DNA from 4 places in the Phyllobacterium sp. CCNWLW183 genome. Region 3 is predicted to be linked to each of the others. Evidence: predicted binding sites of a transcription regulator. Region 3 holds the regulator's gene; each other region holds the start of a gene.
The links. The regulator LexA, encoded in region 3, represses DNA repair genes until DNA is damaged. The targets are predictions, from matches to a motif close to TGTTCNNNNTGTGTTCNG.

Region 1 (3,407 bases), on a different contig from region 3:
TCGGAATTTCGATCATACTTGGCGGAACCGCGATTTTTCTGGCGCGAGAGAGCAAGGGCTTGCTGATGGGCGAGGCTGCACTCCCAGAGGTGGATCAGCAAATCCTCGACATTGCCAACCAGGACCCGGCAGTTCAACGCGCCAATGGGGTGCTAACAGTCCATATGGGTCCCAAACAGATCGCGGCGAGCCTCAGTGTGGAATTCGAAGATCACATGCGCGCGCCAGAAATCGAAGCCTGTGTTCAACGCATCGAAGCGGCTCTGAAAAAAGCCAATCCTGATATTATCAGCCTCTTCGTCAAGCCGCAGACGACCGGAACCTGGGAGGTTCGGCGCAAAACCATCGAAGCTGGCTAAGATCGGAATTATCCGTCAGGTCAGATACAGTCTGGCCTTACTCCTCGCCATCGACCACCCGCAAGCGCAACTGGCTTGTCGTGGAAGCTGCCGACCGCGTTGTATCGGGCGCTTTTGTTTCGCCCACTGGCGCTTCCGCGAATTCCAGCGCTTCGATCTTCTGGCCGCGCTTGGTCACCTTGCTGGAAGATACCAGAATATCGTCAATATCCTTGTTTGCCTGAATGAAATGGGTTTGCAGACGCCGCACACGATCATCAAGACGGCCAACATCTTCCATCAACCGGATGACTTCGCCCTGTATCAAATGCGCCTGTTCCCGCATGCGTACGTCTTTTAGCACAGCCTGAATGACCTGAATGGATAGCATCAGCAATGAGGGCGATACGATTACTATGCGCGAGCGATGCGCCTTCTGGATCACGCCTTCGAAATTCTCATGAATTTCAGCAAATACCGATTCCGAGGGCACAAACAGAAACGCCGTATCCTGCGTCTCGCCATTGATAAGATATTTTTCTGCAACATCACGAATATGAATCTCGATATCGCGCCGGAACTGTGTAGCGGCGATCTTCTTGCCTTCCGGCGTTTCGGATTCACGTATGGCGTTCCAGGCTTCCAGGGGAAACTTGGCATCAATGACCAGATTTGCTGCACCATTGGGCATGCGAACCACGCAATCAGGTCTGCTTCCATTCGACAGGGTTGCCTGAAACTCATAAGCGCCCTGCGGCAGACCATCGGCGATAATCGCTTCCATCCGCGCCTGACCGAAGGCCCCACGCGTCTGTTTATTGGCAAGAATTGCCTGCAATTGGACGACCTGACCCGCAAGCGTTTGAATATTATTCTGCGCCGTATCGATGACCGCCAGCCGTTCTTGCAGTTTGGCGAGATTTTCGTGCGTGGACTTGGTCTGATCGGTCATGGTCTGGCCAATCCGGGTGGTCATGCCGTCGAGCCGCTCCCGAATGGATTGATTAAGCTCTGCCTGACGAGAACCGAAAAGTTCAGCCATTGTCTGCATGCGACCTTGCATTTCAGATTGGCTTTTAAGAATTTCTCCCATTCGCGCTTCCGCGTCGCGGGCACGATCTTCCGCCTGTATCTCCGCGACAAGCCGCATCCGTGCTGCCCGCATGACAGCAACAATGGCAAAAATCACCACCAAAGCCATGACAAGCGCCACTGTAAACAGTGTTGCGCCTACAGATATTGAGGTCGCGCCGAGCTGAAACAGCGTTTGATCGAGAGAAATTGAAGTTTCCATAACCCTAGAGTAACCGATTCGATTGGTAAATGTGAGATCAAAACATGAACATTTTTATGATTGGGTCTGATGCCGCATTGACGGCTGAAAATCGAGATATTAGGTGAAGGGCATGTCTATCAAACCGCTCGTCATCCTTCCCGATCCGCTGCTTCGTCAAGTTTCCAAACCTGTCGAAAGTTTTGACGTGGATTTGCGCAAATTTTCCGCTGATATGCTGGACACAATGTATGATGCGCCCGGCATTGGTCTGGCGGCCATTCAGGTCGGCACACCGATCCAGATGCTGGTGATTGATCTTGCCAAAGAGGACGAGCCGAAGGCGCCGCAGGTTTACATCAATCCACAGGTGCTTTGGTCCAGCGACGAACGGAATATTTACGAAGAGGGCTGCCTTTCCATCCCTGATTACTATGCGGAAGTCGAGCGGCCCAAACAGGTTCGCGTTTCCTATTTCGATATTGAGGGGAAGCCCCAAGAAGTCGAAGCGGACGGACTTTTGGCAACATGCCTTCAACATGAGATCGATCATTTGAACGGTATTTTGTTCATCGATTACATTTCGCGGTTGAAGCGTGAAATGGTGGTGAAGAAGTTCAAGAAACTCGCCAAGGATCGTCCTCCAAGCCGATTGGCGGTTTAGGCCATGAGTTTACGCATCGTATTCATGGGCACGCCGGATTTTTCCGTGCCTATTCTCAATGCGCTGATCGGGCAGGGCCATGAAATTGTTGCGGTTTATAGCCAGCCACCACGCCCTGCTGGCAGGCGTGGGCTTGAGCTGACCCCTTCGCCTGTTCACCGGAATGCGGAGCAATTCGGCATCGAGGTCCGCACACCCAAGAGCCTGAAAGATCCGGATGAGCAGCAGGCTTTCATCGATCTCAAGGCAGATGTTGCGATTGTTGTCGCCTATGGCCTGATTTTACCGAAAGAAATTCTCGAGGGCACCCGCCTCGGTTGCTATAATGGACATGCCTCATTGCTTCCGCGCTGGCGGGGAGCTGCGCCAATTCAGCGTGCCATTATGGCCGGTGACCTTGAAACCGGCATCATGATCATGAAGATGGATGAAGGTCTCGATACTGGGCCGGTCGCCATGGTCGAGAAAATCAACATTACGGCTGACATGACGGCGGGCGAACTGCATGACCAGCTTAGCATGGCCGGCGCTGATCTGATGGTGCGCGCCATTGCCGCTCTGGAACGCGACAGCCTGACCCTCACGCCGCAATCCGATGAGGGAGTAACCTACGCCTCCAAGATTACCAAGGTCGAAACCCGCATCGACTGGACCCAGCCAGCCATAGACGTTCACAACCGTATTCGTGGCCTGGCGCCGTTTCCCGGTACCTGGTGTGAAATGGAAATTGGCGACGATCTGGAGCGTGTCAAACTTCTGCGCTCAGTGCTCGCCACAGGCGTAGGTGCCCCCGGAACCGTATTGGACGACGATTTGCGCATTGCCTGCGGCGAAGGAGCTGTCCGTCTGCGGACATTGCAGCGTGCAGGCGGCAAAGCCATGGATGGGCAGGAGTTTCAGCGCGGAGCTAAAATCGCGCAAGGCACACGACTGCCATGAGTGATGTCACGGTCCAGACTACAAGCCCTGACGATTATCCTGAAGTTGCCAACCTTGTCGAGCGTGCCTTCGGGGGAACCGGCGAAGTTAAATTGATTTCTCGGTTGAGAGAAAATAACGATGTTCTGCTCGAGCTTGTTGCCCGGAAAAACGGGATTCTGACAGGACACATCCTGTTTTCACGCGTGAAGAT
Region 2 (3,407 bases), on a different contig from region 3:
CATTGAGCAGATAAACCGATTTCCATTCTTGTCCCTTGGCTGAATGGATCGTCGATAGGATGAGATAATCCTCATCCAGCAATGGGACGCCAGATTGATCGCTTGTCGCGTCCGGCGGATCAAGAGTGAGTTCAGTCAGAAATCTCTCTCGCGAAGGATAGCCGCTGGCAATTTGCTCAAGCTGAAGAATATCGGCCTGGCGCATTTGCGCATCTTCGTGAATACGCTCCAGATGCGGTTCGTACCAACGCCGGACCAACTCGATCTCGGCAGGCCAGCCCATCCTTCTGGCGCTCAGTTGTTGAACGGTCGAAACGAAGTCCGACCAATTGTCACCGGCGCGCGGAGGTGCCGGATGCTGGGTGAGGGCACTTAATGGGTCCGCATCTATCGCCATGTCTTCAAGTGCGCGCTGTGCCGAAGCAGGACCAACGCCTGGAAGTATCTGCATGAGGCGGAATCCGGCAACACGATCACGCGGGTTTTGCGCAAAGCGAAGCATGGCCAATACGTCTTTAACATGGGCGCTGTCGAGAAACTTCAATCCACCAAATTTGACGAAAGGAATGTTGCGCCGGGTCAGTTCAACTTCCAAGGGTCCGCTGTGATGTGAAGTACGGAACAACACCGCTTGCTGTTTCAAAGTTGTTCCGGTTTCCCGGGTCTCCAATATCTGCTCGACGATGTAATTTGCCTGCTCGTTTTCATCGCGCACAGAGACGAGTCGCGGCCTTTCCGCAGACTGTCGCTCCGTCCAGAGATTTTTTGTGAAGCGTTCGGATGCCAGATCAATCACGCCGTTTGCCGCACTCAGGATCGGCTGTGTGGAGCGGTAATTGCGGTCAAGTGTGATGACATCCGCCGGTGGAGTGAATGAGCTTGGAAAGTCGAGGATATTGCGAATGGTAGCAGCGCGGAACGAATAAATAGATTGCGCGTCATCACCGACTACCGTCAGACCGCGTCCTCCGGGCTTCAAGGCCAACAGAATGGTTGATTGTAGGCGATTGGTATCTTGATATTCGTCGACGAGGACGTGATCAAAGCGGCCACCAATATCTTCTGCAAGCAGCGGATCGCAAACGGTCTGCGCCCAATAGAGGAGTAGATCGTCATAGTCGAGAATGTTCTGTGCTTGCTTGGCTTCGACATAACCGGCAAAAAGCTGGCGAAGTTCTGTCTCCCACATGGCGCACCAAGGGAAAACATCCTTTAGAACCTCGTTGAGTGGGCGTTCAGAATTGACGACGCGAGAATAGATCGCAAGGCAAGTTCCTTTGGTCGGAAAGCGGGTTTCGGTTTTGGAGAAACCAAGTTCGTGCCGGACCAGATTTATGAGATCGGCCGAATCTTCCCGGTCGTGGATAGTAAAGTTCGGGTCAAGCCCAATCTGTTCGGCATAGTCACGTAAAAGCCGTGCGCCTATCCCGTGAAATGTTCCCGCCCAATCCAAGGCGTCAGTCATGATCGAGGACTTTTGCCCAAGCACCTGCGTACAGATACGGCCGACCCGTTTGGACATCTCAGCGGACGCACGTCTCGAGAATGTCATCATAAGGATACGGCGAGGATCGGCACCATTTACAATGAGGTGTGCAACCCTGTGTGCCAGCGTATTGGTTTTTCCCGATCCCGCTCCCGCAATGATAAGAAGCGGTCCGCCAGTCTGACCATCGGGTAGTCCGATAGCAAATTCTACGGCCTTGCGTTGTGCAACGTTCAACTTATCAAGATGCGCAACACTCATCGAAAAACTGGTTCCTATTTCTGATTCTGCTTGGAACAAAGATAGAACATAACACTCGTTTGCTCAATACTCAAGGCGGTGCAGAGACATACGCCAGCCGTTCCCGCTGCAATTAGTTCGGGCTCTGCATATAGGCCGCGCAGAGCGAAAAAACGCTTGCGAGCAAGCTGAGCAAGCCCCCGCATAGAGTAATGTAAACAAACCCCTCGGCCGCGTAGACTTCACCCATGACGATAGTCCCAGCGAACAGTGCAAGGTAGGTTACCGCGCTATTGAGACCCATTATTGCCCCACGTTGTGAAGGTTCCAGGGCCGTTAGTCGCATAATCAGCACGTTCAGGCCGAAGTGATTTGCGAGCCCCCAGATTGCCATGACGGCAAGAACCCCGGTGTAGGTGCCTGATACGAGCGACATCACGGCGTAAACCACAGCGACCATCAGAAAGATTAAGGGGAGCAAAACGCGACGGCCACTATAGGCGTCAACATAACGGTCCAGAAATACGGCGCTTCCAAAACCGATCCCGTAGAAGATCGCCGCAAGCCCGGTGGCTCGCACAGGATATTCCAGGTTCACATGCAAGTGATCGCCGACATAAGCATAGACGCCGTAAAAAGCCGCCATGAAACACCCACAGGCTGCCAGAAGCGGCAGTACGCCTTTGATCGTCAGGGCGGTGATTGGCGTTCTTGATGCAACACCCTTGCGCTGTGTTTCATGCTGCTGCCCGTTCACCGATAATCCCGCTCCAGCAATGAGAGCCGCTGCGGCGATTGCGATGTAAAATGCACGCCAGCCAAGACCGTCAGCGATCAACGTCGAAAGGGGTACACCCGCCACCATGCTGATCGTCCAACCCGTGAGTACGATACCAATCGTGCGCCCTTCATGTCCGGGCGAAGCAACGACGGCAGCAAGAGTATAAATTGCGGGCAGGGCGACACCGGCCGATATGCCGACGAGAAACTGAGAAATCGTCAGGACGACTGCGCCTTGAGCCACACCACTGCTGATAAAACCGATCGCCATTATCAACATGACATAGGCAAGCGTTCTACGAGGGCCCGCCCGATCTATCAGTTGCCCCAGAGCGATGGCCCCCAACGCGGTTCCAAGCCCAAAGGCAGCCGATGCCAGCATAATGTCCTGAACTTCTACGTCGAACCCATCGGCAATTGCCGGCGCAATCGGACCCAGTGCAAGTGAATTTGAGCCGATCAGACCAATGCATCCCGTCAGGGCCCAGACTATTGCGGGAACCGACATTGATGAAATTTCGCTTGTTACGTGATTATCATTCTGCATAAGCTCACAATATTCGAATGTTATTCGGCGGCAACCAGGGAGTTTACGGTCGTGAAAAAAACAGATGGTATTCTGCACCATAAAGGGGAGGCGCATAGGGCAGACCCAATGGACAGAAAATTGTTAGGTCAACTGGTGGGGGATGCGACCCTCAGCTATGCTGAACTTGGACAGAGAGTTGGCCTTTCGGCCCCGGCGGCACATGAGCGTGTCAAACGCTTGCGGCAGCGGGGAGCGATCAAAAGCGTCTCAACACTGATAGACCCCGCAAGTGTAGAAAAATCGCTTCTGGCGTTTGTCCATGTGGACACAACAGGCTGGGGGAAAACACCGACCTTGCTGGCAATAAGCCAG
Region 3 (3,407 bases):
AATAAAGTGCTGGCGCATCTGTGTATAATGGCAGGGCAACCAATTTGCCGTCCACTGTCTGGCTTTCAATGATCGACGGGAAATGCTGGTCGACCACGCCTTTTGCCGCTTCGGTCAGATCGAGAAATTGCTCTGATAGCTGAGGCGCCCAAACCACATCGGTCTTATAGACATCGATATCCGAGTTTCCGGCTGCAAGCCAAAGGCGATACTGACCGAAATTGTCAGAACTGCTTGATGGCATCGCCACAATGGAAACCTTGTTGCCTGTTTCTTTTTCAAAGCGGTCAAGCTGCTTGCGCAATTCGGCATTTTCATTGCCGGTCGAGCTGTAAACAATAGAAAGATTGGCTGCATAGGCACCTGAAGACAACAGCGCTGTAAGCAGGATGCCCGCCAAAACTGAACTCTTTTTCATAAATCCTCCCAGAAATATTTGATGGATCAACCCATGCCGGACGGCACTCAATCCCCAATTGACGATCCTCCTCAAGCACATCAGATAGTGAAATTAACCTATCCAAAGCGCTTTGGATAAAAGGTGTCAAAACGCAAAACGAATGTCAATAAATAGTTTATGAACGCCATTAATCAGGCAAATAAAATTGTGCAGATCATTTAAAGCGCTTTGAAGTATGATTATATTACGAAGGCAAAGACATCTAACGACGCAGATAGGAATACAGTTTTGGACCGTCCGGCATGAAGCTGAAAGAACTCGCTGAAAAGCTCAACCTCTCCCAGACGACCGTTAGCCGCGCGCTGAACGGTTATCCGGAAGTGAATGAGGCTACGCGCGAGCGCGTCAATAAAGCGGCATTGAAATTTGGCTATAGTGCGAATGCAAATGCCCGGCGGCTTGCCATGGGCCGTGTCGGTGCTATCGGTCTGGTTATCCCCGCAGATTCCAGCCAGCGATTTGGGCCTCATACCGCGGAATTTCTTGCCGGTTTGGCGGAGCGCCTTTCCCGGGACGAGATTGATTTTCTGCTCAGTCCCATTGTCGATAATGACGAGATTTCGGTTTATAAGCGCCTGATTTCGAGCAAACGGGTTGATGCGATCATCGTCTCCGGGCCTGTTTTGGTCGATGAGCGCGTATCCATGCTGATCGATGCAAACTTTCCTTTTGTTCTGCATGGCCGTACGAACATAGACAGGCCCCATGCCTGGCTGGATATCGACAATCAGGGCGCATTCTATCAGGCCGCAAGCCACCTCCTCGACCTTGGACATCGGCATATAGCCATGATTGACGGGTTAAGAGGGTTTACGTTCTCTGAGCATCGCGAGCTCGGATATCGCCAAGCGCTAAGCGAACGCGGCGTCGAAATCGACCCGCGCTTCATCGTACACGACTACTTCTCTGATGAAATCGGCTTTCGTGAAACGCAACGGCTGCTTTCATGCACTCCGCAACCGACAGCAATCATTGCAGGATCAATGATGACCGCTTTGGGCGTGTCACGTGCAGTTCGCAACAAGGGTTATCAGTTGGGCAAACAAGTATCGCTCATCACCCATGACGATGTCTTTCCATATCTCAATGCCAGCAACATGGTTCCATCCATGACCACCACACGATCATCAATGCGCTCCGCCGCCACGAGAATCGCTGAAATGCTCGTGCGCGTCCTTGATGGCGAACCCGTGGACAATATTCATGAATTATGGCCCGTGGAACTCACAGTACGCCAGTCGAGCGGTCCTCCGATAGGCGGATAGGCCCATATTTTGCGTCATTCCATCTGATTTTCAGAGTAATTGGGCATATAGGGCTGGTTTATACCAGATATTAATCCTTGTGGAACACAACTGGAACATATAGTGTTTGTTCTGGTTTTGTTTTTCCGATTCCACACTTAAGGATCGCCCCTATGCTGACGCGCAAACAACATGAACTTCTGCTCTTCATACATGAACGGTTGAAGGAAACGGGCATTCCCCCTTCTTTTGATGAAATGAAGGACGCACTTGATCTCGCATCCAAATCCGGCATTCATCGCCTGATTACCGCACTGGAGGAGCGAGGATTTATTCGTCGGCTAGCAAATAGGGCACGGGCGCTGGAAGTGCTTCGCCTGCCCGACTCGATTGCGCCGGGTCTGAACGCGCAACGCAAATTTTCTCCGAGCGTTATTGAAGGCAGTTTGGGACGAAATGTTGCGCCGCCTCGCCCGCAAGCAAGCACTGCCGATATTGTTGCTGCCAACATGATCAGCATTCCTGTTATGGGACGTATCGCTGCCGGTGTGCCGATCGCTGCAATTCAAAACCAGACTCACATGCTCAATCTCCCGCCCGATATGATCGGCAGCGGTGAGCATTATGCGCTTGAGGTCAAAGGTGACTCCATGATCGAAGCGGGTATTTTTGACGGCGACACTGTTGTTATCAAGCGCGGAGATACCGCGAGCCCCGGTGAAATCGTTGTGGCACTCGTGGATGATGAAGAAGCAACGTTGAAGCGTTTTCGCCGAAAAGGTGCATCCATTGCTCTCGAAGCAGCAAACCCCGCCTATGAAACCCGCATCTTTGGACCGGACCGCGTTCAGGTACAGGGCAAGCTGGTCGGTCTGATACGCAGATATTGATGGCGTTTACGCTTCGCTGGACGGTGTGCTTTTGTTCGTAGGCTCCATTCGAACAGCCACAGAATGGCAGCTAGCGAAAAATGTTTAGGACTACCATAAACGCCGAACTACATTTTCTTGCCTGTATCCGGTGGTTTCTTGGATAGTTGCCGCTCTTCAAGATTGCGCGCGGCGCGGGAATAGATGCGGTAATTATTCCAAGGGCGGTTGGGCGTGCCAATCGCATATTTTATATCAACCGAATTCAGGCGTTGAGAAAGCTCTTGTTTTGCCAAATCGGTGCCAACTGGTGTGGAATCGGCTTCGACAGAGTCAGATTGTGGAGCATCAAACCTGATCTCCGCAGCGCCTTTGAGCGCCAGCATTTGCGATGAAAGCAACAATTTTCCAGCATTTGGACAATTTGCAGCCCTCGCGGCAAAAGCCAAAATGATGATATCCCCTTCTAGGCATGCATCTGCTGTTCTTGTTGCATCATCGGTATAGGCAACGATTAATCCTCCCGGCTCCCGGGCAGTGCAAAGCTTATTGTTACATTCGAACTGAACGCCGCTTGCAACATCGCCTTTCATTGCCGGCTTAATAATCTGCCCGGCCCTATACCCCAACTGCCAATTATCGAGGCTGAAGGCGCTGCCTGCTTGTTTATTGATCGCCAGATGGTCGTCGTCCGTTCTTAACGCGACCAGTTTTCCGTCTTCTGAGACCATAATCGCAGGATAGGATGCCCGTCCCGTCAAACCAATTGCCAATGCTACCAATGGCAAGGCAAGCAGGCGCAACCACGTTGAAAGAAATAGAAGAAGCAAAAGC
Region 4 (3,407 bases), 170 kb from region 3:
TCGATGCACGTCAGACCGTTATAATGGATGCGGCGCTTGAGCGTGCCGCACCCAATCTCACCGACGTCGCCAAAGTGATCGCCTCGTCTTATGTTGATTGCGTTCTTACACAGGGACGCGAAATTCCCGGCATCACTGCCGCATTAAAAGGCTCGCCGGAACTTGATAAGATAAAGCACGACTTCGAGGCCGTGTTCATAGAAAAGTGCAGGCATCTGTTAAATGCGTTTACCGGCGCAGAAGGTGTTTCATCGGCTGGACTATGGGGAATGCTCGGAGCTGCAGAAGGCTTGTCAAATGCTGCAGTAAACGAGGATATCGCTCCTACTCAGGCAAAAGATGAGCTCTATGAAATCATTATTTCAATGGTGAAGCGCTCCGGGAACTAGGAGCAGTTGTTTTCTCATCTAAAAACAAACATCGGGCAGTCTTGGACTACCCGATGCCTGCATAATAATGAGAATACGATCAAGTCCGGTCTTTTGAACTCAACTCAGAACGGGATCTCATCATCGAGATCGCGTGAGAAATTACCGCCGCTCGAGCTCGAGGACCCGCCTGCATTGGACCGGCCAAAGTCGGAACCGCCACGATCGTCGCTCATCTGTCCGCGCCCGGAATTGCTCTCGAAGGACCGACCGCCGCCGGCTCCCGCACCTTCTCCGCGTGAATCCAGCATCTGTAGTTCACCACGGAATTTTTGCAGTACGACTTCGGTGGAATAACGATCATTGCCCGTCTGGTCCTGCCATTTACGGGTCTGAAGCGCGCCTTCCAGATAAACCTTCATACCCTTCTTAAGGTACTGCTCGGCAACTTTTGCGAGATTGTCATTAAAAATGACGACGCTGTGCCACTCGGTCTTTTCCTTGCGTTCGCCGCTATTCTTGTCGCGCCAGCTTTCCGAGGTCGCAATACGTAGATTCACGACGGGATCGCCTGAACCGAGCCGCCGGACTTCTGGATCAGCGCCAAGATTTCCTACCAAAATGACCTTGTTGACACTGCCTGCCATGTTCAAAACTCCACAAATTCCAATTTTAAATTTTGCCTATCATACAGAAGCCATGGACGTGGCGGGCAATTGATTGCCACTATCCACAATATACACCTCATATCGGCATCGTCTGCTGCGATCACTCTCCTGCCAGATTTGTCAGGAGACATTTTTCGATCATGCAGCCGACTATCTCAGCTCAAAGCGTCCTTTTACAATCAATTCGCAGCCGTATACATCCGGATATGGCGAAGGCCGCTGTCAATATTATTTGTTCTTTCTTTGTTCTAACACTTGCTCTAATAATGTCAACATGGCTATGGTGATTCAGGATGGTTGATAAAGTCCGGCCTCGTAAATTATCCATGAAGCACTAGATAAAGGAAACTGTTCTCTTAAAGAACAATTCCCCATAACAGCATGCCCTCTTAAAGGCGAACCGACATGAGCGATCAGAAGTACATTTCCATTCGCGGCGCGCGCGAACATAATTTGAAGAATATCGATCTTGATCTGCCGCGCGACAAGCTGATTGTCATGACCGGCCTTTCGGGTTCGGGCAAGTCTTCGCTCGCCTTCGATACGATCTATGCAGAAGGCCAAAGACGCTATGTCGAAAGCCTGTCGGCCTATGCCCGGCAGTTTCTGGAGATGATGCAGAAACCAGACGTGGATCAAATTGACGGTCTTTCTCCGGCAATTTCGATTGAGCAAAAGACAACCAGCCGCAACCCCCGCTCAACTGTGGGTACAGTCACCGAGATTTACGACTATTTGCGCCTGCTTTATGCGCGTGTCGGTGTCCCTTATTCACCGGCAACAGGCTTGCCTATCGAAAGCCAGACCGTCAGCCAAATGGTGGATCGTGTCATGGCGCTCGAGGAAGGCGCCCGTCTATTCATCCTTGCGCCCATAGTACGCGGGCGTAAGGGGGAGTATCGCAAGGAGCTTGCGGATCTGCAGAAACGCGGTTTTCAGCGCGTGAAGGTCGATGGTATTTTTTATGAAATTGCCGATGTTCCGGCACTCGATAAGAAGTACAAGCATGATATCGACGTTGTGGTTGACCGCATCGTCGTCCGACCTGATATTTCCGCACGTCTTGCCGATAGCCTCGAGACCTGCCTGAAGCTTGCAGATGGTATCGCTGTCGCAGAATTTGCGGATAAGCCGCTGCCTGCTGATGAAACCTCAAGTGAATCAGCCAATAAATCCAAGAACGAAACACATGAACGCATCATGTTTTCGGAAAAATTCGCCTGTCCTGTTTCGGGCTTCACCATTTCGGAGATTGAACCGCGCCTTTTCTCGTTCAATAATCCCTTCGGTGCCTGCCCGACCTGCGATGGCCTGGGTACTCAAAAGGCGATTGATCCGACGATGATCATTCCTGACGAGGCCCTGACGCTTAAGAATGGTGCAATTGCGCCTTGGGCAAAATCGAGTTCTCCTTATTACAGCCAAACATTGCAGGCGCTGGGCGAAGCCTACGGTTTCAAGCTCGCAGATCGCTGGCGTGATTTGAATGAAGAGGCGCGCGAAGCCATACTTTACGGCACTGGCAGCCGTGAAATTGCATTCTCCTATGATGATGGTTTGCGATCATATCGCACAACAAAATCTTTCGAGGGTGTCATTCCCAATTTGGAACGCCGCTGGAAAGAGACGGATTCAGCATGGTCGCGCGAAGAGATCGAACGTTTCATGTCTGGCACGCCCTGCCCCGCTTGCAAGGGTTACCGCCTGAAACCCGAGGCTCTCGCGGTAAAAATTGGCGGTCTGCATATCGGCCAGATTACTGAAAAATCCATTCGTCATGCGGATGCCTGGTTCAGCGATATTGATAAAAGCTTCAATGAGAAACAGACAGAAATCGCTGCGCGCATTCTTAAGGAAATTCGCGAGCGTCTGCGCTTCCTGAATGATGTCGGCCTGGACTACCTGGCGCTTTCACGCAATTCGGGCACTCTTTCCGGTGGTGAAAGCCAGCGTATCCGCCTTGCATCGCAGATCGGTTCCGGTCTGACTGGTGTTCTCTATGTTCTGGACGAGCCATCCATTGGCCTGCATCAACGCGACAATGAGCAGTTGCTGAAGACTTTGCGTCATCTGCGGGATCTCGGAAATACGGTTATCGTTGTGGAGCACGACGAGGATGCGATTTTGACCGCAGATTATGTCGTCGATATCGGTCCGGCCGCCGGTATTCACGGTGGTCAGATAATCGCCGAAGGCAGTCCAGCGGACATTATGGCCAGCCCGAAATCCTTGACGGGCAAATATTTGTCAGGCGAAATCGAGGTGGCCGTGCCGGCAGAACGCCGCAAGGTCAATAAGAAACGGATTAAAGTTGTCGGCGCGCGTGGCAATAATCTGAAAAATGTCTCGGCAGAAATTCCGCTTGGCACTT

Region 1: the regulator LexA is predicted to act here: its motif matches at 1,666-1,683, upstream of def (peptide deformylase).
Region 2: the regulator LexA is predicted to act here: its motif matches at 1,779-1,796, upstream of V9K95_RS17575 (ATP-dependent helicase).
Region 4: the regulator LexA is predicted to act here: its motif matches at 1,270-1,287, upstream of uvrA (excinuclease ABC subunit UvrA).

The regions. Positions count from the first base shown of each region.
Region 1 covers NZ_JBBCBN010000003.1:374,377-377,783, forward strand. Annotated here, with positions in the region: gene V9K95_RS09905 (cation diffusion facilitator family transporter) at 1-359, shown strand, start outside; partial or broken gene V9K95_RS09910 (DNA recombination protein RmuC) at 397-1,503, opposite strand; gene def (peptide deformylase) at 1,745-2,275, shown strand; gene fmt (methionyl-tRNA formyltransferase) at 2,279-3,214, shown strand; gene V9K95_RS09925 (GNAT family N-acetyltransferase) at 3,211-3,407, shown strand, end outside.
Region 2 covers NZ_JBBCBN010000007.1:331,309-334,715, reverse strand. Annotated here, with positions in the region: gene V9K95_RS17575 (ATP-dependent helicase) at 1-1,747, opposite strand, end outside; gene V9K95_RS17570 (MFS transporter) at 1,860-3,014, opposite strand; gene V9K95_RS17565 (Lrp/AsnC family transcriptional regulator) at 3,162-3,407, shown strand, end outside.
Region 3 covers NZ_JBBCBN010000001.1:225,669-229,075, forward strand. Annotated here, with positions in the region: gene V9K95_RS01150 (ABC transporter substrate-binding protein) at 1-418, opposite strand, end outside; gene V9K95_RS01155 (substrate-binding domain-containing protein) at 703-1,725, shown strand; gene lexA (transcriptional repressor LexA) at 1,878-2,594, shown strand; gene V9K95_RS01165 (ComEC/Rec2 family competence protein) at 2,702-3,407, opposite strand, start outside.
Region 4 covers NZ_JBBCBN010000001.1:56,918-60,324, reverse strand. Annotated here, with positions in the region: gene V9K95_RS00315 (TetR/AcrR family transcriptional regulator) at 1-389, shown strand, start outside; gene V9K95_RS00310 (single-stranded DNA-binding protein) at 494-1,015, opposite strand; gene uvrA (excinuclease ABC subunit UvrA) at 1,442-3,407, shown strand, end outside.